DNA from 2 places in the Limnobaculum zhutongyuii genome. Region 1 is predicted to be linked to the other one. Evidence: predicted binding sites of a transcription regulator. Region 1 holds the regulator's gene; the other holds the start of a gene.
The links. The regulator CRP, encoded in region 1, controls carbon source genes, mostly activating them, when cyclic AMP is high. The targets are predictions, from matches to a motif close to ATGTGANNNNNNTCACAT.
Positions count from the first base shown of each region.

Region 2: the regulator CRP is predicted to act here: its motif matches at 4,015-4,032, upstream of yrbN (protein YrbN).

Region 1 is NZ_CP034752.1:4,166,597-4,171,632, reverse strand. Features, by position in the region: gene argD (bifunctional acetylornithine/succinyldiaminopimelate transaminase) at 1-107, shown strand, start outside; gene EKN56_RS18685 (YccS/YhfK family putative transporter) at 328-2,409, opposite strand; gene crp (cAMP-activated global transcriptional regulator CRP) at 2,480-3,112, opposite strand; gene EKN56_RS18675 (phosphoribulokinase) at 3,409-4,278, opposite strand; gene EKN56_RS18670 (YheU family protein) at 4,363-4,611, opposite strand; gene EKN56_RS18665 (hydrolase) at 4,608-5,036, opposite strand, start outside.
Region 2 is NZ_CP034752.1:580,261-585,296, forward strand. Features, by position in the region: gene rpsO (30S ribosomal protein S15) at 233-502, shown strand; gene pnp (polyribonucleotide nucleotidyltransferase) at 778-2,898, shown strand; gene nlpI (lipoprotein NlpI) at 3,050-3,937, shown strand; gene yrbN (protein YrbN) at 4,045-4,116, shown strand; gene EKN56_RS02190 (DEAD/DEAH family ATP-dependent RNA helicase) at 4,109-5,036, shown strand, end outside.

The sequences.
Region 1 (5,036 bases):
TAATCCGTTTTGCTCCATCTCTGGTTATCCCGGAAAAAGATCTACAACAGGGGATGGATTGCTTTGAAAAAGCGGTAAAACAAATGGTTGAGGCTAAGGGGAAATAATTAAAACGGGAAATAGTTATGAACGAGCGGAGTTAATCTGAGGGAGAGACCGCCGTTGGGGTCGACTTGGCGTAAGCCAACGAAGTGCCCCTAGGCGGGCTAGGCCCGAAGCACTCCGAAGCTGAGTACGTAGCCCTTCCGGCCGAGCACAGTGATGATATGAATACATGGTGTTTACGGCCGGAATATCCACCGAGGTAAATTTTCAAAAAATTACCAGCTACCCCTCTTCTCTCAATCTCCGCTTCAACCACATTCCATGATGTGGCCTCTGCTGCCACGCCAGTGAAGAAATAGTATGCATTGTCGTAAGGTGCGCCAGTATCCGTTCGATATGTTTTTCCATTGAGGTTTCTGATAACTCATCCTTATCCCCGGATTCCACAATAGGCAATATGCTGGTATCACCGCTGGGACCGTCATATTCCAGACGTTGCTGACAGGTCTGAATCAAAATCTCACAGGTGTTTAAATAATTCTGTGCTAACGCCGGAACCAAGACGTATTGGTCCCGGGCGATAGTGGTCATTGCATTCAGGTGCTCAACTAAAAACTGGCTATGGGTAACCCACAGGCGCATATCGGCTAAATAGCGAGTATTAAACCCCGGTTCCTGCATGGCCTGATTCAATGCGGTAAAAAGCGTATTGTGAGCCTGGTTAACCTTCATTCGGGTATAAGCCAGTTCAGCAATATCATTGGTCCGATTAAATATTTGCCGCAGATGCTGTTGATAGGTCTCCAGCGCATTGTGAGCATTTTTACGTAATAACGCACTTTGCCATTGAGGCCATAACCACAGGCTACTGGCAAATGCCAGCATACAGCCAATAACCGTATCGATCAGGCGCGGCAACAGGTAATTCATACCGCTGTTAGAGATAATCTGTAAGGTATAGAGGGCGGTAATGGTGAATCCAATGACTGCAATACCATAATTTTTACGCACTATCAGATAAGAGCAAAACGTCAGAACTAACATCAAAATCAACATCAGATTTTGCGAGTAGTAGAGATGCAAAATTGCTGCTCCGGCAAGAATACCGATCATGGTGCCCAGTGAGCGGTGCTGAATTCGAATTCGGGTCGCGTTATAGCCATTTTGGCTAACCACCATAATGGTCATCAGTATCCAGTAGGGCTTAGGCAGATTGAGCGTCAGACCAATTCCGGCACCTGCCGCTAATGTAAGACCAAGACGTGCGGCATTTCTGAGAGCGGCAGATTTAAGCGAACAATAATTTTTTAGCGCTTGCCAAAAAGGAAGACGATTTTGTATCGGCATCAATGTGTGGTTGTATAACGGCTTTTGACGGCTAAGCAAGCGGGCAATGCGACTGAAATGATAATAACAAAAAGCCCCAACCGGATTATCAGGATGCTGTCTGGTAATTTTCTCCAGTGCTGATAATTCCGTCTCCATACTGAAAGGCGTTGGGCGTCGATGATAGAGGATATCATCAGCTAATACCTGTAAGCGTTGACTAATAGATTTTGCATTATGACGAATAATAGCTTCGGCCTGACTTTGCTCAACCAGCTTTTGTACTTCCGCAGGCTGGTGCAGGCTGACGGTAATGTGCTCCTGCAAATCGAGAGCCACCTGAAACGCCTGAATTAATCGCCGATGACGAGGGTGCTTCAGATTGGGAATCATATAGATTTGCTGATAAATCAACGTGATGATATCCATCACTTTCTGTTGGCGTAACAGTAGGGGAGGGAGTGCTTTTTCAGGATCGGTATGTTGGGTTAATAAGCTGTATTTCTCTTCAAAATAGTAAGCTAACTGACGAAAAAGCAGGCTAAGTGATTCTCGCATGGGTTGTTCTTGCCAGAGCCGAAACCACAGGTGGATAAATAAACCATACCAGAACGTGCCAATGGCAAATAATATGGCTACTCGCCAGATAGGTAAATTCCCCGCCATACTGAGCGTAAAAATGGCGGTCACTAATGCCGCAGGCATTAATCGTCCATAAAGCGGACTGATTTCCGCCGTTACACCAAACAGGAGGGTCAGAATAAGCATGCAGAACGGCAGCGGAACTGACCACAGCAGCAGAAACTGTAACAATACACTGCTAATAACAAACAGTGAGCCACCAATAGCCAGCCGTTTGAAAAAGTGTTTATGGGGAGTGTCGAGACCACCAATACTGCAGCAGGCAGGAACAAGGGAGAGTAAAAAGCCGGTTGCCAGATCGTCGAGTAGCCAAAACAGCAAGACAGGCAAACAGAGAACTAAAGTTTGGCGCAGAGCATAATTGACTTCTGGATGATAAATGACTCGTCGCCACATAGGCCTCCCCGGGAAAAGAAAGCGGATATGGCATTTGGAGGCCGTAAACCTATCCGCTTCTCTTTATTATTTAACGAGTCCCGTAGACAACGATAGTCTTTCCATGAGCGGAGATCAGGTTTTGATCTTCCAGCATTTTTAAAATACGTCCTACCGTTTCACGGGAACATCCAACAATTTGACCAATTTCCTGACGGGTGATCTTAATTTGCATTCCGTCTGGATGAGTCATTGCATCCGGCTGTTTAGCCAGGTTGAGTAATGTCTGTGCGATACGGCCCGTAACATCAAGGAAGGCAAGGCTTCCTACTTTCTCAGAGGTAACCTGTAAGCGGCTGGCCATCTGAGCAGATAAACGCATTAAAATATCTGGGTTAACTTGAATCAGCTGGCGAAACTTCTTATAGGAAATTTCAGCAACTTCACATGCTGTTTTTGCCCTGACCCAGGCACTGCGCTCCTGACCTTCTTCAAACAGGCCAAGTTCTCCGATGAAATCCCCCTGATTGAGATAGGAGAGGATCATCTCTTTACCTTCTTCATCCTTAATCAGAACGGCTACGGCACCCTTTACAATATAGTAAAGAGTTTCTGCTTTTTCACCTTGGTGAATAAGTGTGCTCTTGGATGGATATTTATGAATATGACAATGAGATAAAAACCATTCGAGAGTAGGGTCTGTTTGCGGTTTGCCGAGAACCATTTGTTGTTATCCTCTTTGTAGTCACTGCCTAACACAGCAAAGCGAGAAGCTTGCCGAAAATCTTACCCGCCCCGAAGCATATAACTTGCCAGGTGAGCGCTATTATAGCTGATGTAAAAAAGAATATAGAGGTGTTTGTGGGTTAGTATTGCATCAGCCTGAGCAAACTCTAATTTATCTGTTATACCCACACTATGGTTTTAACACAGGTTGAGCCAAGAGTCTCGTGTTGTCTTACTAAAATGAGGGTTAAGCGGCGCTGATTCGGGTTATTCGCCTGTTTTATCCTCATTTCCCTATTCTAATATTCTGCCTTCTAATAATTGTTGTATTAATGGTGTGATAATTAACTCCATAGCCAGCCCCAACTTCCCTCCTGGAATCACTAAAGTGTTTGTTTGGGAGATAAACGATCCCTGTAACATGACCAGTAAATAGGGAAAATCAATTCCTGTCAGCCCCCTGAAGTGAATAACGACCAGACTTTCGTCCATAGTTGGAATACTTTTCGCAGAAAACGGGTCAGAGGTATCAACGGTGGGGACGCGTTGGAAGTTGATATGCGTCCGGGAAAACTGTGGGGTGATGTAATTGATGTAGTCGTCCATTGAACGCACAACAGAATCCAGTACCGCTTCCCGGGAGTGTTCTCGTTCCACGGTGTCGCGGATCAGCTTTTGTATCCACTCCAGGTTAACGATAGGAACGACTCCAACCAGCAAATCGACATGCCGGGCAACATTATGTTTTGCGGTGACGATGCCGCCATGCAGACCTTCATAAAATAGCAGGTCGGTGGTTTCAGGCAGCGGTTGCCAGGGGGTAAAAGTACCGGGTGTTTGATTATAGGGAACCGCTTCATCATAAGTATGCAAGTACTTACGTGTGCGTCCGTTTCCGGTTTTTCCATATTCAATAAAACTGTTTTCCAGCAGAGCGAAGTCGTTCGCCTCGGGACCAAAATAACTGATGTGGCGCCCTTGCTCTCTGGCTTTACGAATTTCCGCATCCATCTCCGGACGCGTATAACGATGGTATGCATCACCATCAATGCGTGCAGCGCTTAAATTTAGCTGCTGAAAGATTTTTCTGAAGGCCAGACTGGTGGTAGTAGTACCGGCTCCGCTGGAACCAGTTACTGCAATGATCGGATGTTTTGCTGACATTAACCTGATTCCTTAGTTTTCGTTGTTATTACCAGAGCATAGTCGGATTGGTGCAGGGCTGTCATAAAATTTTATTCAGATGAATCAATACTCCGGATAAGGCTGCTCTTCCATATCATCACTGAACCGATCTTTGGGCATAATATTGATGGTTTCATGCAGCTCTGACCAAACCAATATTACCTGACCACTTTTTAGCTGACGTTTAACGTCATCCACTTTCTGCTGTAACGATCTTTCGTGCTCTCCGTAATCGGTACCTTCACGCAGAACAAAGGATTCAATAATACTCTCCAGCGTTTCGGGCGCCAGTTGCTGCCACGGAATCATCATTTGTTGTTCTCCAGATAGCCGGTTAACCATTCAGGAATGCGATGTTCCAGCCACATTTGCGGTTTTTTCCATGTGCCACTGACAAAGCCAACATGACCGCCATGTTCCGTTAACTGATATTCAATATTTTCGGGCAGGCTGTTTTTCGCAGGGATCACATCGGGTGCCATAAAGGGATCGTCTTTGGCATGAATAATCAGCAGAGGAATACGTACCTGATGTAAAACCGGCAGGGCACTGCACTTTTGATAATAATCGGTAGCGTCTTTAAATCCATGCAATGGTGCAGTAAGGGCATCATCAAACTGACGGATCGAACGAATATTTTTCAGCGATAAATCGGGCAGCGGCATAATGTCGGGGTAACGGATAAGTTTACGTTTAGTACTCTGTTTTAGCAGGCCAAGTAGATAGCGATGATAGAC
Region 2 (5,036 bases), 1.0 Mb from region 1:
ACTCTTTTCCATAAAACTCATTCAGCAACTAATAGTTAGGTGAAAATATAAATGGTTGGCAATGTCCGTCGTTAACGGCTATTGGCGTTTGTTAAATAAATTTTACAGCCTGCCCCGTTCGCTGGCTTGCTATATGGCAGAGTGGGGAGTAGTATATGTCGGCTTATGCATTGGGTGGCTGAATTAGAGATCGGCGCCTGTTTTATTTATATCTAAGAGTTGGAGTTCTATAATGTCTCTAAGTGTTGAAGCGAAAGCTAAAATTGTTGCTGAGTATGGTCGTGGCGCAAACGACAGTGGTTCACCAGAAGTTCAGGTAGCCCTGCTGACTGCACAAATTAACCACCTGCAAGGCCATTTCTCCGAGCACAAAAAAGATCACCACAGTCGTCGTGGTCTGCTGCGTATGGTTTCTCAGCGTCGTAAGTTGCTGGACTATCTGAAGCGTAAAGACAGCTCACGTTATACTCAACTGATTGCTAGTCTGGGTCTGCGTCGCTAAGTCGATGAGTTTCAGGAGAAAGGGGCCAAATGTGGCCCCTTTCTTCTAGGATTAGACGACGAATAGCAGTATTATAGAACGCTGGTTTTTGGGCCTTCTGGTGCAGAGATTCGCGCGGCTAATGAAAGTATTGATAGAGTGGTGGTTATTTTTATAACTAATGCTATGTTAAATCAGGACTTTCATTAGTCGCGAGGATGCAGTTAGAAGAAAGTTAAAATTAGCCCGTTGAAGCAAATGCTTGATGGGCTCGTATGAAAATAAAGGAAAATAGCTTGCTAAATCCGATTGTTCGTAAATTTAAGTATGGTCAACATACCGTGACGTTAGAAACCGGTATGATGGCTCGTCAGGCAACGGCTGCTGTGATGGTAAACGTTGATGACACTGCAGTATTTGTTACCGTTGTGGGTGCGAAAAAAGCAAAAGAAGGTCAATCTTTCTTCCCATTAACCGTTAACTATCAAGAGCGTACTTACGCTGCTGGTCGTATCCCAGGTGGTTTTTTCCGTCGTGAAGGTCGTCCTAGCGAAGGTGAAACACTGATCGCTCGTCTGATTGACCGTCCGATTCGTCCTCTGTTCCCGGAAGGTTTCCTGAATGAAGTCCAGGTTATCGCAACCGTAGTTTCTGTTAACCCACAAGTAAGCCCGGATATCGTGGCAATGATTGGTACTTCTGCAGCATTAGTGCTGTCGGGTATTCCATTCAACGGTCCAATTGGTGCTGCACGTGTTGGTTTTATTAACGATCAATATGTTCTGAACCCAACCACCGATGAGCTGAAAGAGAGCCGTCTGGATCTGGTCGTTGCAGGTACCCAAAGCGCAGTATTGATGGTTGAATCCGAAGCTGAATTACTGAGCGAAGAACAAATGCTGGGTGCGGTAATGTTTGGTCATGAGCAACAACAAGTTGTGATTGATAACATTAATGCGCTGGCAGCAGAAGCAGGTAAAGCTAAGTGGGAATGGCAAGCACCTGAAACTAATCAGGCGCTGTATGCTCAGGTTGAAGCTTTAGCTTCTGCTCGCTTAGGTGATGCTTACCGTATTACTGATAAACAAGAGCGTTATGCTCAAATCGACGTGATTAAAGCTGATGTGGTTGCAGCCCTGTTAGAGCAGGATGCAGACTTAAACCAAAGCGAAATCGGCGATATGCTGGGCAGCATTGAGAAAAACGTAGTTCGTAGTCGCGTACTGCGCGGTGAGCCACGTATCGATGGCCGTGAAAAAGATATGATTCGTGGTCTGGATGTACGCACAGGCGTATTACCACGTACTCATGGTTCAGCACTGTTCACCCGTGGTGAAACTCAGGCTCTGGTTGTCGCAACGCTGGGTACTGCCCGTGATGCTCAAAACATTGACGAGTTGACCGGTGAGCGTACGGACAGCTTCCTGTTCCATTATAACTTCCCTCCGTACTCTGTAGGCGAAACCGGCATGGTTGGTTCACCTAAGCGTCGTGAGATTGGTCATGGTCGTCTGGCGAAGCGCGGTGTATTAGCGGTGATGCCTGACCAGACTGAATTCCCATATACCGTTCGTGTAGTGTCAGAAATTACTGAATCTAACGGTTCATCTTCTATGGCTTCTGTTTGTGGTGCTTCATTAGCACTGATGGATGCTGGCGTGCCAATTAAGGCTGCTGTTGCGGGTATCGCAATGGGTCTGGTGAAAGATGATGAAAGCTTTGTTGTTCTGTCAGATATTCTGGGTGACGAAGACCACCTGGGCGATATGGACTTTAAAGTAGCAGGTAGCCGCGAAGGTATCTCTGCACTGCAGATGGATATTAAAATTGAAGGTATTACCCGTGAGATCATGAAAGTGGCTCTGAATCAGGCTAAAGGTGCTCGTTTGCACATTCTTGGCGTGATGGAACAGGCTATTTCTGCACCACGTGGTGATATTTCTGAGTTCGCTCCACGTATCCACACCATCAAGATTAATCCTGAGAAAATCAAGGATGTGATCGGTAAAGGTGGTGCGGTAATTCGTGCTCTGACTGAAGAAACCGGTACAACTATCGAAATCGAAGATGACGGTACAGTGAAGATCGCAGCAGTTGACGGTGATAAAGCGAAACACGCTATTCGCCGCATTGAAGAGATCACCGCTGATGTTGAAGTTAACCGCATTTATGCCGGTAAAGTGACCCGTATCGTTGACTTTGGTGCTTTCGTATCCATCGTTGGTGGTAAAGAAGGTCTGGTTCATATTTCTCAAATCGCGGATAAGCGCGTAGAGAAAGTATCAGACTACCTGCAAATGGGTCAGGAAGTTCAGGTGAAAGTGATGGAAGTTGATCGTCAAGGCCGTATTCGCTTAAGCATTAAAGAAGCGACTGCGCCGAGTCAAGACGCTCCAGCAGCATCTGAAGAGCAATAACGGTAATATTTATTATTACTGTAATTAATTACATGGTGTCTTGTTGTTGTATAATGGCAAGTCACCATGTGTATGACTGGGACAGGGAGTTCTTGTGTAAAAGCAAGTGGATGGTAGGATACCTATCCCATGTTTGTCTCCGGGAGTTGAAATGAAGCCTATTTTGCGCTGGTGCTACATTGTTGCAACAGCCATTCTGTTAACAGGATGTAGCAGCCTTGAAGGGCGTAAATATGGCGTTTTGGCAATTCCATTGCAGCCAACGCTGCAACAGGAAGTGATGCTGGCCCGTATGGAACAAATCCTTGCGAGTCAGGTCTTATCAGGTGATGAAAGAGCGCAGCTATTGTATGAGCGTGGTGTATTGTTCGACAGTCTTGGACTGCGGGCATTGGCACGTAATGACTTTTCGCAAGCGTTGATGATTCGTCCTGATATTCCAGAGGCATTCAATTACTTAGGAATATATCTGACGCAGGGCGGCAACTTTGATGCTGCTTATGATGCGTTTGATTCTGTATTAGAGCTTGATCCAACTTATAACTACGCGCGTTTAAACCGAGGGATTGCCTTATATTATGGCGGTCGCTACATTTTAGCGCAGGATGATCTGCTGGCGTTTTATCATGACGACCCTAACGATCCTTTCCGGTCTCTTTGGCTGTATTTAGCTGAAAAAGAGATTGATTCAGGTAAAGCAAAGAAGGCTCTTAAAGAGCGTTATGCTAAAGCTGAACGAGGAGAGTGGGGCTGGAATATTGTGGAGTTCTACCTGGGTGATATCAGCGAAAAAACGCTGGTTAACCGTCTACAGGCAGAAGCAACGGATAACACTTCGCTCGCTGAGCATCTCAGTGAAACTGACTTCTATTTAGGTAAACACTACCTGAGTCTGGGGGACAAGAACACCGCCGTGGCGTTGTTCAAACTGACGGTTGCCAACAACGTACATAACTTTGTTGAGCACCGCTATGCACTGTTGGAATTAGCCTTGTTCGGGCTAGAGCAAGACGACCTATCAGAATCGGATAAAAAATAGACTGACGATTAAGTCAAAGCGGCCTTGCGTGTCTTGATGACAAACGAGGGCGGTTTTTCTGTTCGTTTTTTAATCTAATTTGAGCTGGTTCACACTTTTAAATGAAAATGACTGAGTATTTTCTCAATAAGGTATGTAGACTGGCCGCCATTTTTAGTGAGGCACGTGTACATGTCTGAGATAGAAACCTCTTTTGCTGATTTAGGCTTATCAGCACCTTTATTAAAAGCATTGACCGATATGGGATATGAAAAACCATCCCCGATTCAGTCGGCTTGTATTCCACATCTGCTGGAAGGTCGCGATGTATTAGGCATGGCGCAAACCGGTAGCGGCAAAACAGCGGCATTCGCATTGCCGTTTCTTAACAATATTCAAGCTGATATGGCCTGTCCGCAGGTTCTGGTATTGGCTCCAACCCGTGAATTAGCGGTTCAGGTAGCAGAAGCCTGTACTGAATATGCTAAAAATATGTCGGGTATTCGCGTTGTTGCTCTGTACGGCGGTCAACGCTATGACGTGCAACTGCGTGCTTTACGTCAGGGTCCACAAATTGTTGTGGGAACCCCAGGTCGTCTGTTAGATCACCTGAAACGTGGCACATTAGATTTATCTAAACTGAAAGGTTTAGTGCTGGATGAAGCTGACGAAATGTTACGTATGGGCTTCATCGAAGACGTTGAAACCATCATGGCGCAGATTCCGGCTGAACATCAGACCGCACTGTTCTCTGCGACTATGCCAGAAGCGATTCGTCGTATTACTCGTCGTTTCATGAAGGATCCACAGGAAGTTCGCATTCAGTCCAGCGTAGTGAATACGCCAGATATCAGCCAGAGTTACTGGACGGTATACGGTATGCGTAAAAACGAAGCGCTGGTTCGTTTCCTGGAAGCGGAAGATTTTGATGCGGCAATTATCTTTGTTCGCACCAAAAATGCCACGCTGGAAGTTGCTGAAGCATTAGAGCGCAGTGGCTATAACAGCGCCGCGTTAAATGGTGATATGAACCAGGCCCTGCGTGAGCAAACGCTGGAGCGCCTGAAGAATGGTCGTCTGGATATTTTGATTGCAACTGATGTTGCGGCTCGTGGTCTGG